2 regions of the Stenotrophomonas sp. TWI819 genome follow, and region 2 is predicted to be linked to the other one. Evidence: riboswitches for the same ligand, from Rfam matches in the RefSeq annotation. Region 2 holds a riboswitch; the other holds the start of a gene.
The links. Region 2 has a riboswitch for glycine ahead of gcvP (aminomethyl-transferring glycine dehydrogenase). Riboswitches for the same ligand answer to the same signal wherever they lie in the genome.
Positions count from the first base shown of each region.

Region 1 (8,278 bases), on a different contig from region 2:
GCCGGCTACCAGCGCACCCAGCTGCTGCTGTCCTCACCCGCGCGACGCCCACTGCATGGCGTGCTGGATCAGGTGACGCCGCAGATCTCCGCGCTGCCGCAGGCACGCAAGGTGCGCTGGTCGCTGGATGTGGATCCGATGGATCTGTACTAGGCCGGTAGGTGCCGACCGTGGGTCGGCACGGCCGCTCAGGTCAGCGCGGTCATGACCCCGCGCTGATACGCCGGCCGCTGTTTCAACCGCTCGTACCAGACGGCCAGGTGCGGCAGGTCCGGCCGCTGGATCGGCATCTCGAACCAGGCATAGATGAAGGCACCCAGCGGGATATCGCCCATCGCGAACTGCTCGCCGGACAGATACGGCTGCCGCGACAAGGCCTCATCGGCCATCGCCAGCAACTCGCCCGAGCGCACCAGTGCGGCAGCGATGCGCGCCTCATCCCGATCAGCGGGCGCGGTCCGCAACGTGCCCCAGAACAGATCGCGGAACACGCCGGCGAAGGTCGAGGTGGTCCAGTCCATCCACTTCTCCGACTGCGCGCGCGCCACCACGTCTTCCGGGTACAGCGTGCCCAGCGCGTAGCGCGCGCAGAGATAGCGCACGATCGTGTTGGATTCCCACAGCGGCAGGCCCTGGTCCTCGATCACCGGCACCAGCCCGTTCGGATTCATCGCCCGGTATTCCGGCGACTGCGTGCCACCGAATGCACCGCCGACCTCGATCGACTCGTAAGGCGCGCCGATCTCCTCGGCACACCACAGCACTTTGCGCACGTTGCTGGAATTGCGACGGCCCCAGATGTTCAGCATGATCGGATTCCCGTATCGTTCGATGCGCGGCAGCGGGGTCGCGCGGTGCCGCTACGATACGCCCAACGGCGGGCCCACCGTCATGTCATGGATGAAAAACAATGATCCTCTACGCACTCGAAATCGTGTTGCTCGTTGCCGGCATCGGTGCCCTGGTGGTCGGTTATCGCCGCCACCATCGCAATCTGCTGCTCAGCGCCGCGCTGTTGCTGCTGGCCAGCGGCATGCTGCCTGACGCCGTGCGAGGCTTCTCCGATGGCTTCAACGGCAGCACGGCCCGCCCGCTGGCCGCGCTGCTGCGTTGAGGCCAGCGCTTACTTCGTCGCCTTGGCCGCACTCTTCTTGGGCAGCGCGCGCACATAGGTCGATTTGCCGTCCTTCTTCATCTCGAACAAACCGGTCGCGGCCAGCAGATCACTGAGTTTGCCGTACCCGTAATTGCGCGAATCGAACGAGGCCTGGTTGCCGATCTGGCTGCCGACCGGGCCCAGGTGTGACCAGCCATCCTCGGCTTCGGCCGAGGTCACCGCGCGCCGGAGCATCTGCACCAGGCGGGTGTCATTGCGCAGCTCCGGGCCGCTCTTGCGCGGGCGGGTTTCCTCGTTGTCCTGCTCCACCTCCTGATCGGCCGCATGCGGCTGCCCCAGGGCTTCGATGTAGGTGAACTTCGAGCACGCGTTGACGAATGGCTCGGGCGTTTTCTTCTCGCCGAAGCCGTACACCTTGACCCCGTCGGTCAGCAGGCGCATCACCAGCGGGGTGAAGTCGGCATCACTGGAGACGATCGCAAAACCATCCAGATTGCGGGCGTACAGCATGTCCATCGCGTCGATCACCATCGCCATGTCCGAGGCGTTCTTGCCGCGGCTGTAGGCAAACTGCTGGATGGGGCGGATCGCGTACTCGTGCAGCACGGACTCCCACCCTTTCAACCGCGGGCTCTTCCAGTTGCCGTAGGCACGGCGGACATTGGCCACGCCGTAGCGGGCCACTTCGGCCAGCACCGCATCAATCTTGGATGAGGGCGCGTTGTCGGCATCGATCAACAGGGCGATGCGCTTTTCCGGTTCGGACATCTCGGTCTCCTGGACAGGATCGGATCGGCCATCGGGCAAGCGCGATGGCCCCTGAACCCAGTATCGGCCATCGACGTGAACATCGCGCTTCACGTGCGACCATGGGCCGCATCACGAGACGACCTGCGCCGCCCCCCGCCGGCGCCCGCCAAGGAGTGAAGCATGACCCGCGATCCCACGCCCCACCTGCTCATCATAGGTGGCGGTTTTGCCGGCCTCTGGGCCACCCGTGCCCTCGCCTCGGCGCACGTGCGCATCACCCTGGTGGACCGTCGCAACCATCATCTGTTCCAGCCGCTGCTCTACCAGGTGGCCACCGCAGGCCTGTCCGCGCCGGATATCGCCGCACCGCTGCGCCACATCCTCGGTCACCAGCGTAATGTCGAAGTGCGGCTGGGCGAAGTGACCGACATCGACAAGGCCGCGCGCACCGCGACGCTGGCCGATGGCACGCAGATTACGTACGACACCCTGATGCTGTGCACCGGCGCCACCCACGCGTATTTCGGCCACGACGAATGGGCCGCCGATGCGCCGGGCCTGAAGACGCTGGACGATGCCATCGCGCTGCGCCGCAAGCTGCTGCTCGCCTTCGAGCGTGCCGAGGCCGAACCCGATCCCGCGCGCAAAGCGGCGTGGCTGAGTTTCGCCGTGGTCGGTGGCGGCCCCACCGGCGTGGAACTGGCCGGCACCCTGGCCGAGATCGCACGGCATACGCTGCGCAATGAGTTCCGCCATATCGATCCCGCCTCGGCCAAGGTCCGCCTGGTCGAAGCCGGCCCGCGCGTGCTGTCCACCTTCCCCGAGGTGCTCTCGCTCAAGGCGCGGCGGCAGCTGGAAAAGCTGGGCGTGGAAGTGCTCACCGGCACGCCGGTCAGCGACATCACTGCCGAAGGCTTCCAGCTCGGCGAGCGCTTCGTCGAGGCCCGCACCGTGGTCTGGGCCGCCGGTGTCGCCGCCTCACCGCTGGCACGTACGTTGGACGTACCACTGGACCGCGCCGGCCGCGTGCCGGTGCAGCCTGACCTCACCCTGGAGGGCCACCCGGAGATCTTCGTTGCCGGTGACCTGGCGGCACTGACCCAGGCCGACGGCAAGCCGGTGCCCGGCGTCGCGCCGGCGGCCAAGCAGATGGGCAAGCACGTGGCCACCACCGTCCAGGCACGCCTGGCCGGCAAGCCCGCGCCGGGTGCGTTCAAATACCAGGACTTCGGCAACCTGGCGACCATCGGCCGCATGGCGGCGATCGTCCACCTCGGCCGGCTGCAGCTTTCCGGCGTGCTGGCCTGGTGGTTCTGGCTGGCCGCGCACGTGTTCTTCCTGATCGGCTTCCGCAACCGCGTGGTGGTGCTGTTGAACTGGGCGGTGGCGTACTGGAGCTACCAGCGCAGCGCACGGATCATCTTCGGTGATGCACAGGACGATCGCCGGCCGAAACGACCGCCCACGCCCTGATCATCCCTGCGACAGACATCGCCAGCCATCCACCTGGCCGCTGTAGGAGACCGCCTCGCTGGCCAGCAGACCTTCGAAGCCGGCGATGTTCTGGTGGGTCGGCAGCATCAGCGGATGCACCACCACCTGCCAGGGGTAGTCGTCGTTGCCCTCGTAGGCGGCGAAGGACACCTTCTGGTCGTTCTTGAGCAGGTGCACGGCGAAGGCGATCGCCACATCCTGGGTCGGAAAGATCAGCGCGAAATCCACCTCGCGCGGAATCGACAGATCGTCGCCATCCTGCAGCATGTTCCAGAGCACATCGCCATTCTCATCTTCCGGGTACAACGACAGATCGCGGGACATGGCACTCCAGGGCTTGGGCAAGCGGATCAACGAACGAGGGTCGATGGTATGCCGCCAACGAAGGCCCGAACAACCCGCACGCGCGGCTACGTGGGATCGGGCAGCGCCAGCCACGCCAGCTTGCGCTCGCGCGGTTGCCGCTTGAGCTGCCACTCGGCCTTCGACGCGGCCGCGCGGTCCGGGTAGGCGCGCATCGCCAGCACCTTCACCGGTGGGTTGGCCCGCGTGTATTTCGCCCCTTTGCCGGCGAGATGGGCCTGGAAGCGTGCGTCCACGTCGTTGCTGATGCCGGCGTAATAGCTGCCGTTGCGGCATTCAAGCAGGTACAGGTACCAGAGGGCGGGTTCAGCGGGCATACCGGGATTATCCCCCGGCACGGGCCCGGCGGCTGCTAGAATCCGCCCCGGATGCAGGAGAGAGGCGCCGCGCTGGCGCCCGCCGAAGGCGCAGGCTCCCATAATCGCTCAGGCCGGTGGCTGCACAGCCACCAACCATGCATCCGACACGCCGATCTGGAGAGAGGTCTTCAATGACCCGCCGAAGGGGCACGTGGCCTTGGCCACCGAACTCTCAGGCAAAAGGACAGCGGGAGCGGCAACGGAATCCCACCCCACGACAGTGCAGCGGCGCTGGCGTGATGCGTGCGCGTTTCCGTCCCCGCCTGACGTGTTTCCCGGAGCCCCCCCATGCTGCTCTCCCTGATCTACCTCATCGCCATCTCGGCCGAAGCCATGACCGGCGCGCTGTCGGCCGGCCGCCGCCGCATGGACCTGTTCGGCGTGGTCATCATCGCCTGCGTCACCGCGCTCGGCGGCGGCTCGCTGCGCGACATCGTGCTCGGCCACTACCCGCTGGGCTGGGTGAAGCACCCGGAGTACCTGGGCTTCACCATCTGCGCAGCACTGATCGCGACCTGGGTGGCGCGCTGGATGCATCACTTCCGGCGCACCTTCCTGGTGCTCGATGGCCTGGGCCTGATCGCGTTCACTCTGATCGGGTGCGCGGTCGCGCGCGAAGGCGGGCACACCGTGCCGATCATCCTGATCGCCGGCATGCTGACCGGTGCGTTCGGCGGCGTGCTGCGCGATGTGTTGTGCAACGAGGTGCCGCTGATCTTCCAGAAAGAACTGTATGCCGTGATCACCCTGCTCACCGGTGCGGCCTACCTGACCCTGCTGGAACTCGGCGTGTCACTCAACGCCGCCACGCTGTGGTGCCTGGGCGGCGGCTTCCTGTTCCGCCTGCTGGCCATCCACTTCAAGTGGGAAATGCCGAAGTTCGTGTACCGCGACGAGGTGCATTGACGCACCCGCGGGCATGACCAAGGTCACGGGAGCTTGAGCGGCCCGGCCCTGTATCATGGCGCTCCCGTTCCATTCGAACGGCATCCAGCCACGCGGCGGTGTACCACCCGCTGCCCCGCCAGACACCCTCTCCCCCGTTGACCTGCCGCCGTCGGCCGGTCCCCATGGACGCACTGCTCCGGTGGAGGGTGCGCAGGATGCGTATGTCCGCTTCAACGCCCCCGTCGTCTCGCCGTCGTTTGGTCACACCGCTGTTGATCGCTGCCGCTGTCGGCCTGGCCGCCATCGCTGCATGGAAACTGCTCGCGCCCGCCCCCGCCGCCGGCCCGTCCGGGGGGCCGCAGCCGACCCCGGTGCGTGTGGCCACTGCGACGCAGGAAGATCTGGTGGTGCGCCTGAAAGCGCTGGGCACGGTGACCCCGCTGCATACGGTGAGCATCCGCAGCCGCGTGGATGGCGAACTGCTTCGGTTGGCATTCTCCGAGGGCCAGCACGTCACCGCCGGCGAGCTGCTGGCCGAGATCGATCCGCGCCCGTTCCAGGTGCAGCTCTCGCGTGCGCTGGGCACCCAGCAGCAGAACCTGGCCGAGCTGGACAATGCCGAAAGCCAGCTCAAGCGCTTCGCCGAACTGCAGAGCAAGCACTTCGTCTCCGCGCAGGACCTCAGTGATCAGCAGAGCAAGGTGCGCCAGCTGCAGGGCCGTCGCCAGACCGACCAGGCGGCGGTGGATGAAGCACGCCTGCAGCTGCAGTACACCCGCATCACCGCACCGGTGGCCGGGCGTATGGGCCTGCGCAACGTCGATGTCGGCAACCTGGTGCGCAGTGGCGATACCGAGCCGCTGGCCACCATCACCCAGACCACCCCGATCAGCGTGCTGTTCACCGTGCCCGAGCCGGACCTGCCGGCGGTGGTGGCTGCCGCACGCGCCAATCCGCAGCTGACCGTGGAAGCCTGGGACCGCGAGGAGCGCACCGCGCTGGGCGATGGCGTGCTCTCCAGCCTGGACAACCGCATCGATACCGCCACCGGCACGCTCAAACTGCGCGCGCAGTTCGCCAACGCGGATGAATCGTTGTTCCCCAACCAGTTCGTCAACGTGCGCCTGCAGGTCAGCAGCAGTGATGCGGTGGTGATTCCCAATGCCGCCGTGCAGTTCGGCAGCAAGGGCAGCTACGTCTACGTGATCGCGGCCGATGACACCTCGTCGCTGCGCACCGTGGTGCTCGGCCCGGCCGATGGCGAACGCGTCTCGGTGCGCGAAGGCCTCAAGGCGGGCGAGCGCGTGGTGGTGGAAGGCATCGACGGCCTGCGCGAAGGCGCCAAGGTCGAGGTGGTGGAGCAGGACCCGCCGCGGACCGGCGCATGAACCTCTCGCGCCCCTTCATCGAGCGCCCGGTCGCGACCACGCTGCTGATGGTGGCGCTGCTGCTGTCCGGCGTGATGGCCTATCGCCTGCTGCCGGTCGCGGCACTGCCGCAGGTCGATTACCCGATCATCCAGATCACCACGCTGTATCCCGGCGCCAGCCCGGACGTCACCACCAGCGCGGTCACCGCGCCGCTGGAACGGCAACTCGGGCAGATTCCCGGCCTGAAGCAGATGTCCTCGACCAGCTCCGGCGGCGCGTCGGTGATCACCCTGCAGTTCTCGCTGGAGGTCGCGCTCGGCGTGGCCGAGCAGGAAGTGCAGGCCGCGATCAACGCCGCCGACAGCTTCCTGCCCGACGATCTGCCGGTGCCGCCGGTGTACCGCAAGGTCAACCCGGCTGACACCCCGATCCTGACCCTGGCAGTGACCTCGCAGGGCCTCTCGCTGCCGCAGGTGCACGATCTGGTCGATACCCGCATGGCGCAGCGGCTCTCGCAGCTGCCTGGGGTCGGGCTGGTCAGCCTCGCTGGTGGGCAGCGCCCGGCGGTCCGCATCCAGGTCAATCCGTCCGCGCTGGCCGCCAACGGGCTGAGCATGGCCAGCATCCGCACCGCGATCGGCACGGCCAACGTCAACATGCCCAAGGGCAGCTTCGACGGGCCGACCCGCGCGATCATGCTCGATGCCAACGATCAGATGCGCTCGGTGGCCGAGTACCGCGCCCTGATCCTGGCCTGGAAGGATGGCGCACCGCTGCGTCTGGGCGATGTCGCCACCATCGAAGATGGCGCCGAGAACCGCCAGCTGGCCGCGTGGTCGGGCACCACCCCGGCGGTGCTGATCAACATCCAGCGCCAGCCCGGCGCGAACGTGATCGCCGTGGTCGACCAGGTGCGTGCGCTGCTGCCGCAGCTGCAATCCTCGCTGCCGGCCGGTGTGGATGTGGCCATCCTCAGCGATCGCACCGAATCGATCCGCGCCTCGATCCGTGGCGTGCAGCACGAGCTGCTGATCGCGATCGCACTGGTGGTGATGGTCACCTTCCTGTTCCTGCGCAACATCCCGGCCACGATCATTCCCAGCATCGCGGTCCCGCTGTCGCTGGTCGGCACGTTCGGGGTGATGCTGCTGGCCGGCTTCTCGCTCAACAACCTCACGCTGATGGCGCTGACCATCGCCACCGGTTTCGTGGTGGACGATGCGATCGTGATGCTGGAGAACATCGCCCGTCATCTGGAGCGCGGTGCCACGCCGATGCAGGCAGCGCTGAAGGGTGCCAGGCAGATCGGCTTCACGCTGATCTCGCTGACCCTGTCGCTGATCGCCGTGTTGATCCCGCTGCTGTTCATGGCCGACGTGGTCGGCAAGCTGTTCCACGAATTCGCGATCACCTTGGCGGTGGCGATCGGCATCTCGCTGCTGGTCTCGCTGACGCTGACGCCGATGATGTGCGCGCGCCTGCTCAAGGCCGGCCATGCGACCCGTCGCGATGCCGATGGGCAGGAATCGGCCCAGCAGGGCGACCCGTTCGACCGCGTCGTGGCGGTCTATGATCGCCAGCTGCATTGGGTGCTGCAGCGCCAGCCGTTGATGCTGGCCGCCACTGTCGCCACGCTGGTACTGACAGCGCTGCTGTACGTGTGGGTGCCCAAGGGCTTCTTCCCGGTGCAGGATGCCGGGCTGATCCAGGGCATCAGCGAGGCGCCGCAGTCGATCTCCTTCCAGGCGATGGCGCAGCGCCAGCAGGCCTTGTCGGCGGCGCTGCTGGAAGATGAGGACGTGGCCAGCCTGTCCTCGTTCATCGGCGTGGACGGCAACAACGCCACCCTCAACAGTGGGCGTCTTCTGATCGAATTGAAACCGCACGCACAGCGCGCTGCCGATGCACAGGCGATCATCGCGCGGCTGCAGCAGCGC
Region 1 covers NZ_JBDJKY010000004.1:265,558-273,835, reverse strand. Annotated here, with positions in the region: gene ABE463_RS07840 (primosomal protein N') at 1-153, shown strand, start outside; gene ABE463_RS07835 (glutathione S-transferase) at 189-809, opposite strand; gene ABE463_RS07830 (hypothetical protein) at 911-1,114, shown strand; gene ABE463_RS07825 (NYN domain-containing protein) at 1,124-1,885, opposite strand; gene ABE463_RS07820 (NAD(P)/FAD-dependent oxidoreductase) at 2,048-3,340, shown strand; gene ABE463_RS07815 (ribonuclease E inhibitor RraB) at 3,341-3,685, opposite strand; gene ABE463_RS07810 (GIY-YIG nuclease family protein) at 3,772-4,041, opposite strand; glycine riboswitch at 4,086-4,179, shown strand; glycine riboswitch at 4,188-4,279, shown strand; gene ABE463_RS07805 (trimeric intracellular cation channel family protein) at 4,372-4,989, shown strand; gene ABE463_RS07800 (MdtA/MuxA family multidrug efflux RND transporter periplasmic adaptor subunit) at 5,244-6,359, shown strand; gene ABE463_RS07795 (MdtB/MuxB family multidrug efflux RND transporter permease subunit) at 6,356-8,278, shown strand, end outside.
Region 1: it holds a riboswitch for glycine, as region 2 does, so the genes downstream of both, ABE463_RS07805 (trimeric intracellular cation channel family protein) here and gcvP (aminomethyl-transferring glycine dehydrogenase) in region 2, are expected to answer to the same signal.

Region 2 (8,278 bases):
CTCGGTCTTGAACTGCTCGAAATCCATGCCATCGGCCTTGGCCTCGGCGTGCGCGGCATCCTTCAACGCATCCGAGTACACCAGCCGGACAGGGGTGCCCTGCCGCTCGTGCAGTTCGGCGGCCTGCATGATCAGGGCCAGTACCCGCGCCGCGCTGGGCGTCTGACCGGCAATGCGGCCATCCATCCCCAGCACCCATTCTCCGTCGCGGCGGACGATGCCGGCCAGCAGCGTACGCTGCTGATCGCGCAGCTCTGCGTGCGGCTCAACCGGCGGGGTGGCGGCCTGCTCGCGGTTGGCGGCCTGGGTTTCACGGCGCCGGCGGATGTCGCGGCGCAGTTTGGAGGTGGTCGACATCAGGGACTTCCGGACTGCATGAAAGGGCAAAGGATACCGCACGGGTCCTGATGGTCCCGCCAGCTGCGTGGCCTACTCGATGGGCGTCAGTACTTCGCGGCGGCGCTCGCAATACCGCTCCCAGTACCAGAACGAGCCGCCCAGTGCGAAGAAGCCCATGTAGCCCAACGCCAGATGTACCGGACTGCTGCTGAGCATCGGCGAGACCACACCGGCCACGACGGTGTTGATCATCAGCTGGATGAACATCTGCATCGAGGACGCCAGGCCGCGCTGGTGCGGGTACATGTCCAGCACCGCCAGCGCCAGCACCGGGAAGATCAGCGCCATGCCCACGCCGCCCAGGAAGATCGGCATCACCGCCCACGGCAGCGCGATCTGCTGCACGGACAGCACGTAGGTGATGTTGAGCAGGGCCGACACTGCGCACAGACCGAACCCGATCGCGATCTGCCGCTGCGGCAGGATCCGCCCGGCCATCCGCCCGGACAGGAACGAGCCCATCGTCATGCCGCCGATGGTCGGAATGAACAACCAGGCAAAACCGCCCTCGCCCAGCTTGAGGTGCTGCATCACCAGCACCGGCGCCGAGGCGATGTACAGGAAAATGCCGGAGAAATTCAGCGCACCGGCAGCCGAAAGCCGCAGCAGGCGCGCGTTGGAGCCCATGCGGGCATAGCTGCGCAGCAGTTCACGCATCGACAGTGGCGTGCGCGCCTCGACCGGGTGGGTTTCCGGCAGCCACTTGCCCGTGGCCAGCAGCAGGACCACGCCGAACAGCACCAGGAACCAGAAGATCAGCGGCCAGTCGCCGCCGCCGAGCAGGATCCAGCCACCGATGATCGGGGCGATCGCCGGGGCCACGCCGAAGATCATCGAGACCTGGCTCATCAAGCGCTGCGCGTCGGCACCGTGGTACAGATCGCGGATCACGGCGCGGCCGACGATCACACCCACACCGGCAGTCACGCCCTGCAGTGCGCGGAACACCAGCAACGTGGTCATGTCCCGCGACAGCGCACAGCCGATCGAGGCGCCGATGAACAACACCAGCCCGCCGATGATCACCCGCTTGCGGCCGAAGGCATCCGATAGCGGGCCGTGCGCCAGGCTCATCAGGCCATAGAACAGCAGGTAGACGCTGATGGTCTGCTGCACCGCGACCTGGTCCACCTGCATGCGCTCGCCCAGCAACAGGAAGGCCGGGAAAATGGTGTCGATCGAGAACGGACCGAACATCGCCAGGCCTGCAAGCAGCAGGGCCAGACGGCGGGTCGAAGGTGAGGCGGGCGTCATGCGGGCTTCCGTCAGCGGCCATGCGCACTGCACGGCGGGCGCCTGGCCCGGAACGGGCGGCGCCAGATGAATACGAGGATCCGTTGATCATAGGCCTTTGCCGACCCCGGCACCATGCCCGGCGGCGGTTTCAGGCGTCCATGCGCCCCCGTATTCAGGTGCCGGAAAGGCCCAGTGGGCCGAAGCGCTGGGCTATAATCGCCCCGCTACATGGTGGGAGAAGCGGACACCCGCTGCCGAAGGCGCAACGCCCGTAATCGCTCAGGCCCGATACCACCCGCATCAAAACTCTGGAGAGACCGGCGAGTGCCGGCGCCGAAGGGGCACGAAGTCCGCAGATGCGCGCTTCCAAACTCTCAGGCAAAAGGACAGAGGGGCACCCAGGAAGACCGCAAGGTCCGGTGGATCGCTGTCGCCCGCGACGCGCCCTGGCCCCGGCCGCCTTCCGAACGTGCGTGCCCACTCTCCGAGATGCCAGCCATGTCCCAGAACACCCCCTCCCTGCGCGAGCTTGAACACAGCCACGCGTTCGTCGAACGCCACATCGGCCCCAACGACGCTGAAATCGCGCAGATGCTCGACGTGGTCGGCCACGCCTCGCTGGACGCGCTGACCGATGCGATTGTCCCGGCCGGGATCAAATCGCCGGCACCGCTGGACCTGCCCGAGTCGCTGACCGAAGTGCAGGCACTGGCCAAAATCCGCGCCATCGCCGACAAGAACCAGGTGTTCCGCACCTTCATCGGGCAGGGCTACTACGGCACGCTCACCCCGAACGTCATCCTGCGCAACGTGCTGGAAAACCCGGCGTGGTACACCGCCTACACCCCGTACCAGGCCGAGATTTCGCAGGGCCGCATGGAAGCGCTGATCAACTTCCAGACGCTGTGCGCCGACCTCACGGGCATGGAGATCGCCAACGCCTCGCTGCTGGATGAAGCCACCGCCGCCGCCGAAGCGATGACGCTGGCCAAGCGCTCGGCCAAGTCGAAGTCCGATACCTTCTTCGTGCACGACGCCGTGCACCCGCAGACGCTGGAACTGCTGCGCACCCGCGCCGAGCCGATGGGCATCGTGCTGCGCGTGGGCACCCCGGCCGAGGCGATGGAAGCCGAAGCCTACGGCGTGCTGCTGCAGTACCCGGATACCTTCGGCCATATCGGCGACTACAAGGCGCTGGCCGATGCCGTGCACGCGCGCGGTGGCCTGGTCGCCGTGGCCACCGATCTGCTGGCGCTGACCCTGATCGCCGCCCCCGGCGAATGGGGCGCGGACATCGTGGTCGGCAACTCGCAGCGCTTCGGCGTGCCGTTCGGCTTCGGTGGCCCGCATGCCGCCTTCATGGCCTGCCGCGATGCCTACAAGCGCTCGATGCCGGGCCGCCTGATCGGCGTCTCTGTCGACGCGCAGGGCAACGCTGCCTACCGCTTGACGCTGCAGACCCGCGAGCAGCACATCCGCCGCGAGAAGGCGACCTCCAACATCTGTACCGCCCAGGTGCTGCTGGCGGTGATGGCCTCGATGTATGCCGTGTACCACGGCCCGGAAGGCCTGACCCGCATTGCCCGTCGCACCCACCGTCTGGCCGCGATCCTGGCCGCCGCACTGCGCGGCGTCGGCGTCAACGTGGGCGAGCACTTCTTCGACACCCTGCACGTCAAGGATGTGGACGCCAAGGCGATCCACGCCAAGGCTGCGGCGGCGCGCATCAACCTGCGTGCGATCGACAGCGATGCGGTCGGCATCAGCCTGGACGAAACCGCCACCCGCGCCGACATCGTCGCGCTCGGCCAGCTGTTCGGTGCCACGGTCGACGTGGATGCACTGGATGCGGCCACCGCCGATGCGTTGCCGGCCGCTCTGGTGCGCACCAGCGACTTCCTGACCCACCCGGTGTTCAACACCCACCACAGCGAACACGAACTGCTGCGTTACCTGCGCTCGCTGGCGGACAAGGACCTGGCGATGGATCGCACCATGATCCCGCTGGGCAGCTGCACCATGAAGCTCAACGCCACCGCCGAGATGATCCCGGTGACGTGGCCGGAATTCGCCAACATCCATCCGCTGGCCCCGGCCGATCAGGCCACCGGCTACAAGGAACTGATCGACGGCCTGGAAGCGATGCTGGTCGAGTGCACCGGCTATGACGCGGTGAGCCTGCAGCCGAACTCCGGCGCGCAGGGTGAGTACGCCGGCCTACTGGCGATCCGCGCCTACCACCGCTCGCGCGGCGAAGGCCATCGCGACGTCTGCCTGATTCCGGATTCGGCGCACGGCACCAACCCGGCCTCGGCCCAGATGTGCGGCATGAAGGTCGTGGTGACCAAGACCGATGCCAACGGCAACGTCGACCTGGACGACATCCGCATCAACGCGGAGAAGTACAGCGACCGCCTGGCCGCGCTGATGATCACCTACCCGTCCACGCACGGCGTGTTCGAGGAAGAAGTGGTGGAGATCTGCGAGATCGTGCACCAGCACGGTGGCCAGGTGTACACCGACGGCGCCAACATGAACGCCCTGGTCGGCGTGGCCAAGCCCGGCAAGTGGGGCTCGGACGTGTCACACCTGAACCTGCACAAGACCTTCTGCATCCCGCACGGCGGCGGCGGCCCGGGCGTCGGCCCGTGTGCGGTCAAGTCGCACCTCGCCCCGTTCCTGCCGAAGGTGCTGGGCGGCGAAGGCGATGTCGGCATGGTCAGCGCGGCCAGCTTCGGCAGCGCCTCGATCCTGCCGATCAGCTGGATGTACATCACGCTGATGGGCACCGCCGGCCTGCGCAAGGCAACCCAGGTGGCCCTGCTCAACGCCAACTACATCGCCAAGCGCCTGGCCCCGCACTTCAAGACCCTGTATACCGGCCGCAACGGCCTGGTGGCGCACGAGTGCATCCTGGACGTGCGACCGCTGGAGAAGACCTCGGGCATCGGCGCCGAAGACGTGGCCAAGCGTCTGATCGATTTCGGCTTCCACGCCCCGACGTTGAGCTTCCCGGTCGCCGGCACGCTGATGGTGGAGCCGACCGAGAGCGAATCGCTGCACGAACTGGACCGTTTCATCAACGCGATGATCCAGATCCGCGAGGAAATCGCCGCGATCGAAGACGGCCGTCTGGACCGCGAGGACAACCCGCTCAAGCACGCCCCGCACACCGCCACGGCGGTCTCGGCCAGCGAGTGGGCCCATGCCTACCCGCGTGAGCTGGCGGCCTTCCCGCTGGCCAGCCTGCGCCAGCAGAAGTACTGGCCGCCGGTGGCGCGCGTGGACAACGTCTACGGCGACAAGAACGTGATGTGCGCCTGCATCCCGGTCGATGCGTACAAGGAAGACGAGGGCGTGGAGGTCTAAGCCTCCCTACCCTGACGCAACAGCAGACGGCCCGCGCAAGCGGGCCGTTTTTGTGTTGCCTCATGCCCCCACAATCTGGCGCACCGGCCGAGATCAACGTCGGCGAGACCCTGTGGCATGGCAGGAGTGTGCGGGTCCGCGGGACACGCCGTAAATCCGTCCCTGGAGGCTCGTGAGCGGCATCCATGCCGCTCCAACGGTCCCGCCAACCCACACACCCCCGCCCTCGACAGTGGATCGGCTGCCTCTGAAAAAGCAAACGCGATCGCCGTGCAACGGAGGCGAGCACTAACACCTCATGCACTCATCGGATGACTGTCCATAGCATCAGCTTGGGCGCCCAACGTTCAATGCTGAGTGCTGAGTGCTAAGTACGCATTGCGCATTCAGTTTTGAGCTTTGAGCTTTGAGCTTTGAGCTTTGAGCTTTGAGCTTTGAGCTTTGAGCTTTGAGCTTTGAGCTTTGAGCTTTGAGCGTTGTGTTGTGTTGTGTTTTGTTGTGTTGTGTTGTGTTGTGTTGCCAGCATCACTGCATCGAACATCCCAGCACCAGCTCGGCAGCGTTCTGCGTTCTGCTTTTGACGTCCCATTGCCCACCAGCCCCCTGTCAAAGGGTGGGCACGGGTGGGTTGGCGGGACCGTATGCCGCCATGGATGGCGGCATACGAGCTTACATGGACGTACTTGCAGCGGGTCCCGGCAACCCACCCGTGCCCGCCCAGGCGAGCGGAGGCTCAAACCTGCGGCTGTTGGCTGTTGGCTGTTGGCCGTTGGCTGCTGGCTGTCAGCTGCCCCGACCAGCACGCACCCGACGCGCAATCTCACTACTCGCCGCAATCACCGCCGTCAGCGCCGCCATCGACAGGAACTGCAACCGCGTATGCGCCTCGGACAACAACAGACCGAAAATCAACGCCAACACCCCCAACCCGATCACCGTCAGATACGGATACCCCGCCATCCGGAACGGCAACCGCGTCCCATCCCGGTTCGCACGATGGCGCAGAATCAACTGCGACAACAACGAAATCGTCCACACCAACAGACACGTCGAGCCCACGATGTTGAGCAGCACCGGCAACACCTTGTCCGGGAACACCAGCTCCATCACCGTCGCCGCAAAACCGAACAGCACACTGGCCAGCACCGCGATGATCGGCACCTGGCGCGGATCGGTCCAGCCCAGTACGGCCGGCGCCTCACGGCGCTGCGCCAGCGAGTACATCATCCGCGACGCGCCGTAGAGATTCGCATTGAGCGCCGACAGCAGCGCGATCACCGCGATCAGCGTGATCGCCGTCGCCGCGCCCGGAATCTTGGCCGCTTCCAGCACGGCAGCGAACGGCGACTTCAGCGCCTCGCTGGTCCACGGCACCACCGCGATGATCACGCTCAGCGAGCCGATGTAGAACACCAGGATGCGCCACGCCACGGTGCGGATCGCGCGGGCGATGCTGCGCTCGGGATCTTCGGTCTCGGCCGCAGCCACCGCCACGATCTCGGTACCGCCGAAGGCGAACACCACCACCAGCAGCGCCGCGCCGATCCCGGCCAGGCCCTTGGGCATGAAGCCACCGTGCTCGGTGAAGTTGCGCAGGCCCGGCGAGGCCACGTCCGGCAGCCAGCCCATCAGCAGGGCCACGCCGATCAGGATGAAGCCGATGATCGCAGCCACTTTGAGGATCGCGAACCAGAATTCGAACTCGCCGAAGTTCTTCACCCCGAGCAGGTTGATCGCCGTGAAGAACAGCATGAAGGCCAGCGCGGCCATCGGGACCGGGATCGCCGGCCAGACCGTCGCCAGCAGCCCAGCGGCCCCCACCGCCTCGGCGGCGATGACGATCACCAGCTGTACCCACCACAGCCAGCCGACCGTGGCACCGGCGGTCGCTCCCATGGCGTCCGCGGCGTAGACCGAGAACGCGCCGCTGGTCGGCTTGGCCGCGGCCATTTCGCCAAGCGCGTTCATCACGATGATCACCAGCGCGCCGGCGACGAGATACGACAGCAGCACCGCCGGTCCGGCGGCCTGGACGCCCACCCCGGAGCCGAGGAAAAGGCCAGCGCCGATCGCGCTGCCCAGGCCCATCATGATCAGCTGGCGGGGCTTGAGCGCGTGCCCGAGGCGGGTATCGGCGGGCGGAGTGGCAGGAGCCGGAGTCTGGGATGCGGGCATCGGAATCGATTGGCGGGCAACAAGTGCGACACCATACCCTGTCGGCCGCGCGACGGCATAGGCCACAAGCCCCACCCCGGCTCAGGCGGCCGCGCGCTCGCTGATCTGGGCGCGGTAGGCGCGCGGCGACAGCCCGACCTCGGCCTTGAACTTGCGGGTGAACGCGCTCTGGTCGGTGAAGCCGCAGGCCTGGCCGATGCTGGCGATGCTGTCCGGGCCATGCAGCAGGTGCACCGCCATCTGGATGCGCAGCCGGGTCAGCACCTGCTGCGGGGTCATCTGGAACACCTTGCGGAAGGTGCGCTCCAGTTTGGACAGCGAGAACCCGGTGATGTCGAGCAGGGTCTGCATGCGCACGTTCTCGGCGTAATGCGCATTCAGATGCGCCAGCGCGAGGCGAAGCTGTTCGTACTGCGTGCCCAGGCTGTCCTTCTGGCCCAGATCGCGCGAGATCCCGATCAGCCCGCGGATCTGCCCGTCCACCACCAGCGGCCGCTTGCAGGTCAGGCACCAGCCCGGCTCGCGGTTGGCGAACAGATGCAGCTCCATCAGGTTCTCGATGACCTTGCCGGCCAGCACCTGCTCGTCCTGGGTGGCGTAATCGGCGCCCAGCCCGGTCGGGTAGATCTCCGCTGCAGTGCGCCCGATCACGTCCTTGCGGGATTTCAGCCCCAGCCGACGCAGCATGGTCTGGTTGATGTGCGTATAGCGCCCGTCGCAGTCCTTCATGAAGAACAGGACGTCCGGGATCGCATCAAACAGGGCTTCGATGTCGGCAGGTTCAACGCGCATGCGGCGGGGAAAGACAGAAGGACACCCGGTCAAGGATACCCGCCCGGGCGCCGTCGACCCAGCGCCGAAGCGCCACATGTGAAGCGCGGGTGCAAGCGGTGCCGCCTTTTCGCACCCTCGATTAACGCCCCGGCCGCCAGTGTGAAGCGATCCCCCCTTCCCGCCAGCTCCCGGAGTCGCCTCATGGCCGCCAGCAAGAAAAGCACGAAGAATGCCCCTGCACCCGCCGCCGATGTCCGTGGCGAAGGGGATGAACTGCACCAGCGCGCGGGCAACGGCCATCCTGTGCTGACCACCAACCAGGGCA
Region 2 covers NZ_JBDJKY010000007.1:152,196-160,473, forward strand. Annotated here, with positions in the region: gene ABE463_RS11705 (hypothetical protein) at 1-357, opposite strand, end outside; gene ABE463_RS11710 (multidrug effflux MFS transporter) at 430-1,653, opposite strand; glycine riboswitch at 1,934-2,035, shown strand; gene gcvP (aminomethyl-transferring glycine dehydrogenase) at 2,125-5,004, shown strand; gene ABE463_RS11720 (amino acid permease) at 5,788-7,185, opposite strand; gene ABE463_RS11725 (AraC family transcriptional regulator) at 7,261-7,971, opposite strand; gene ABE463_RS11730 (catalase) at 8,155-8,278, shown strand, end outside.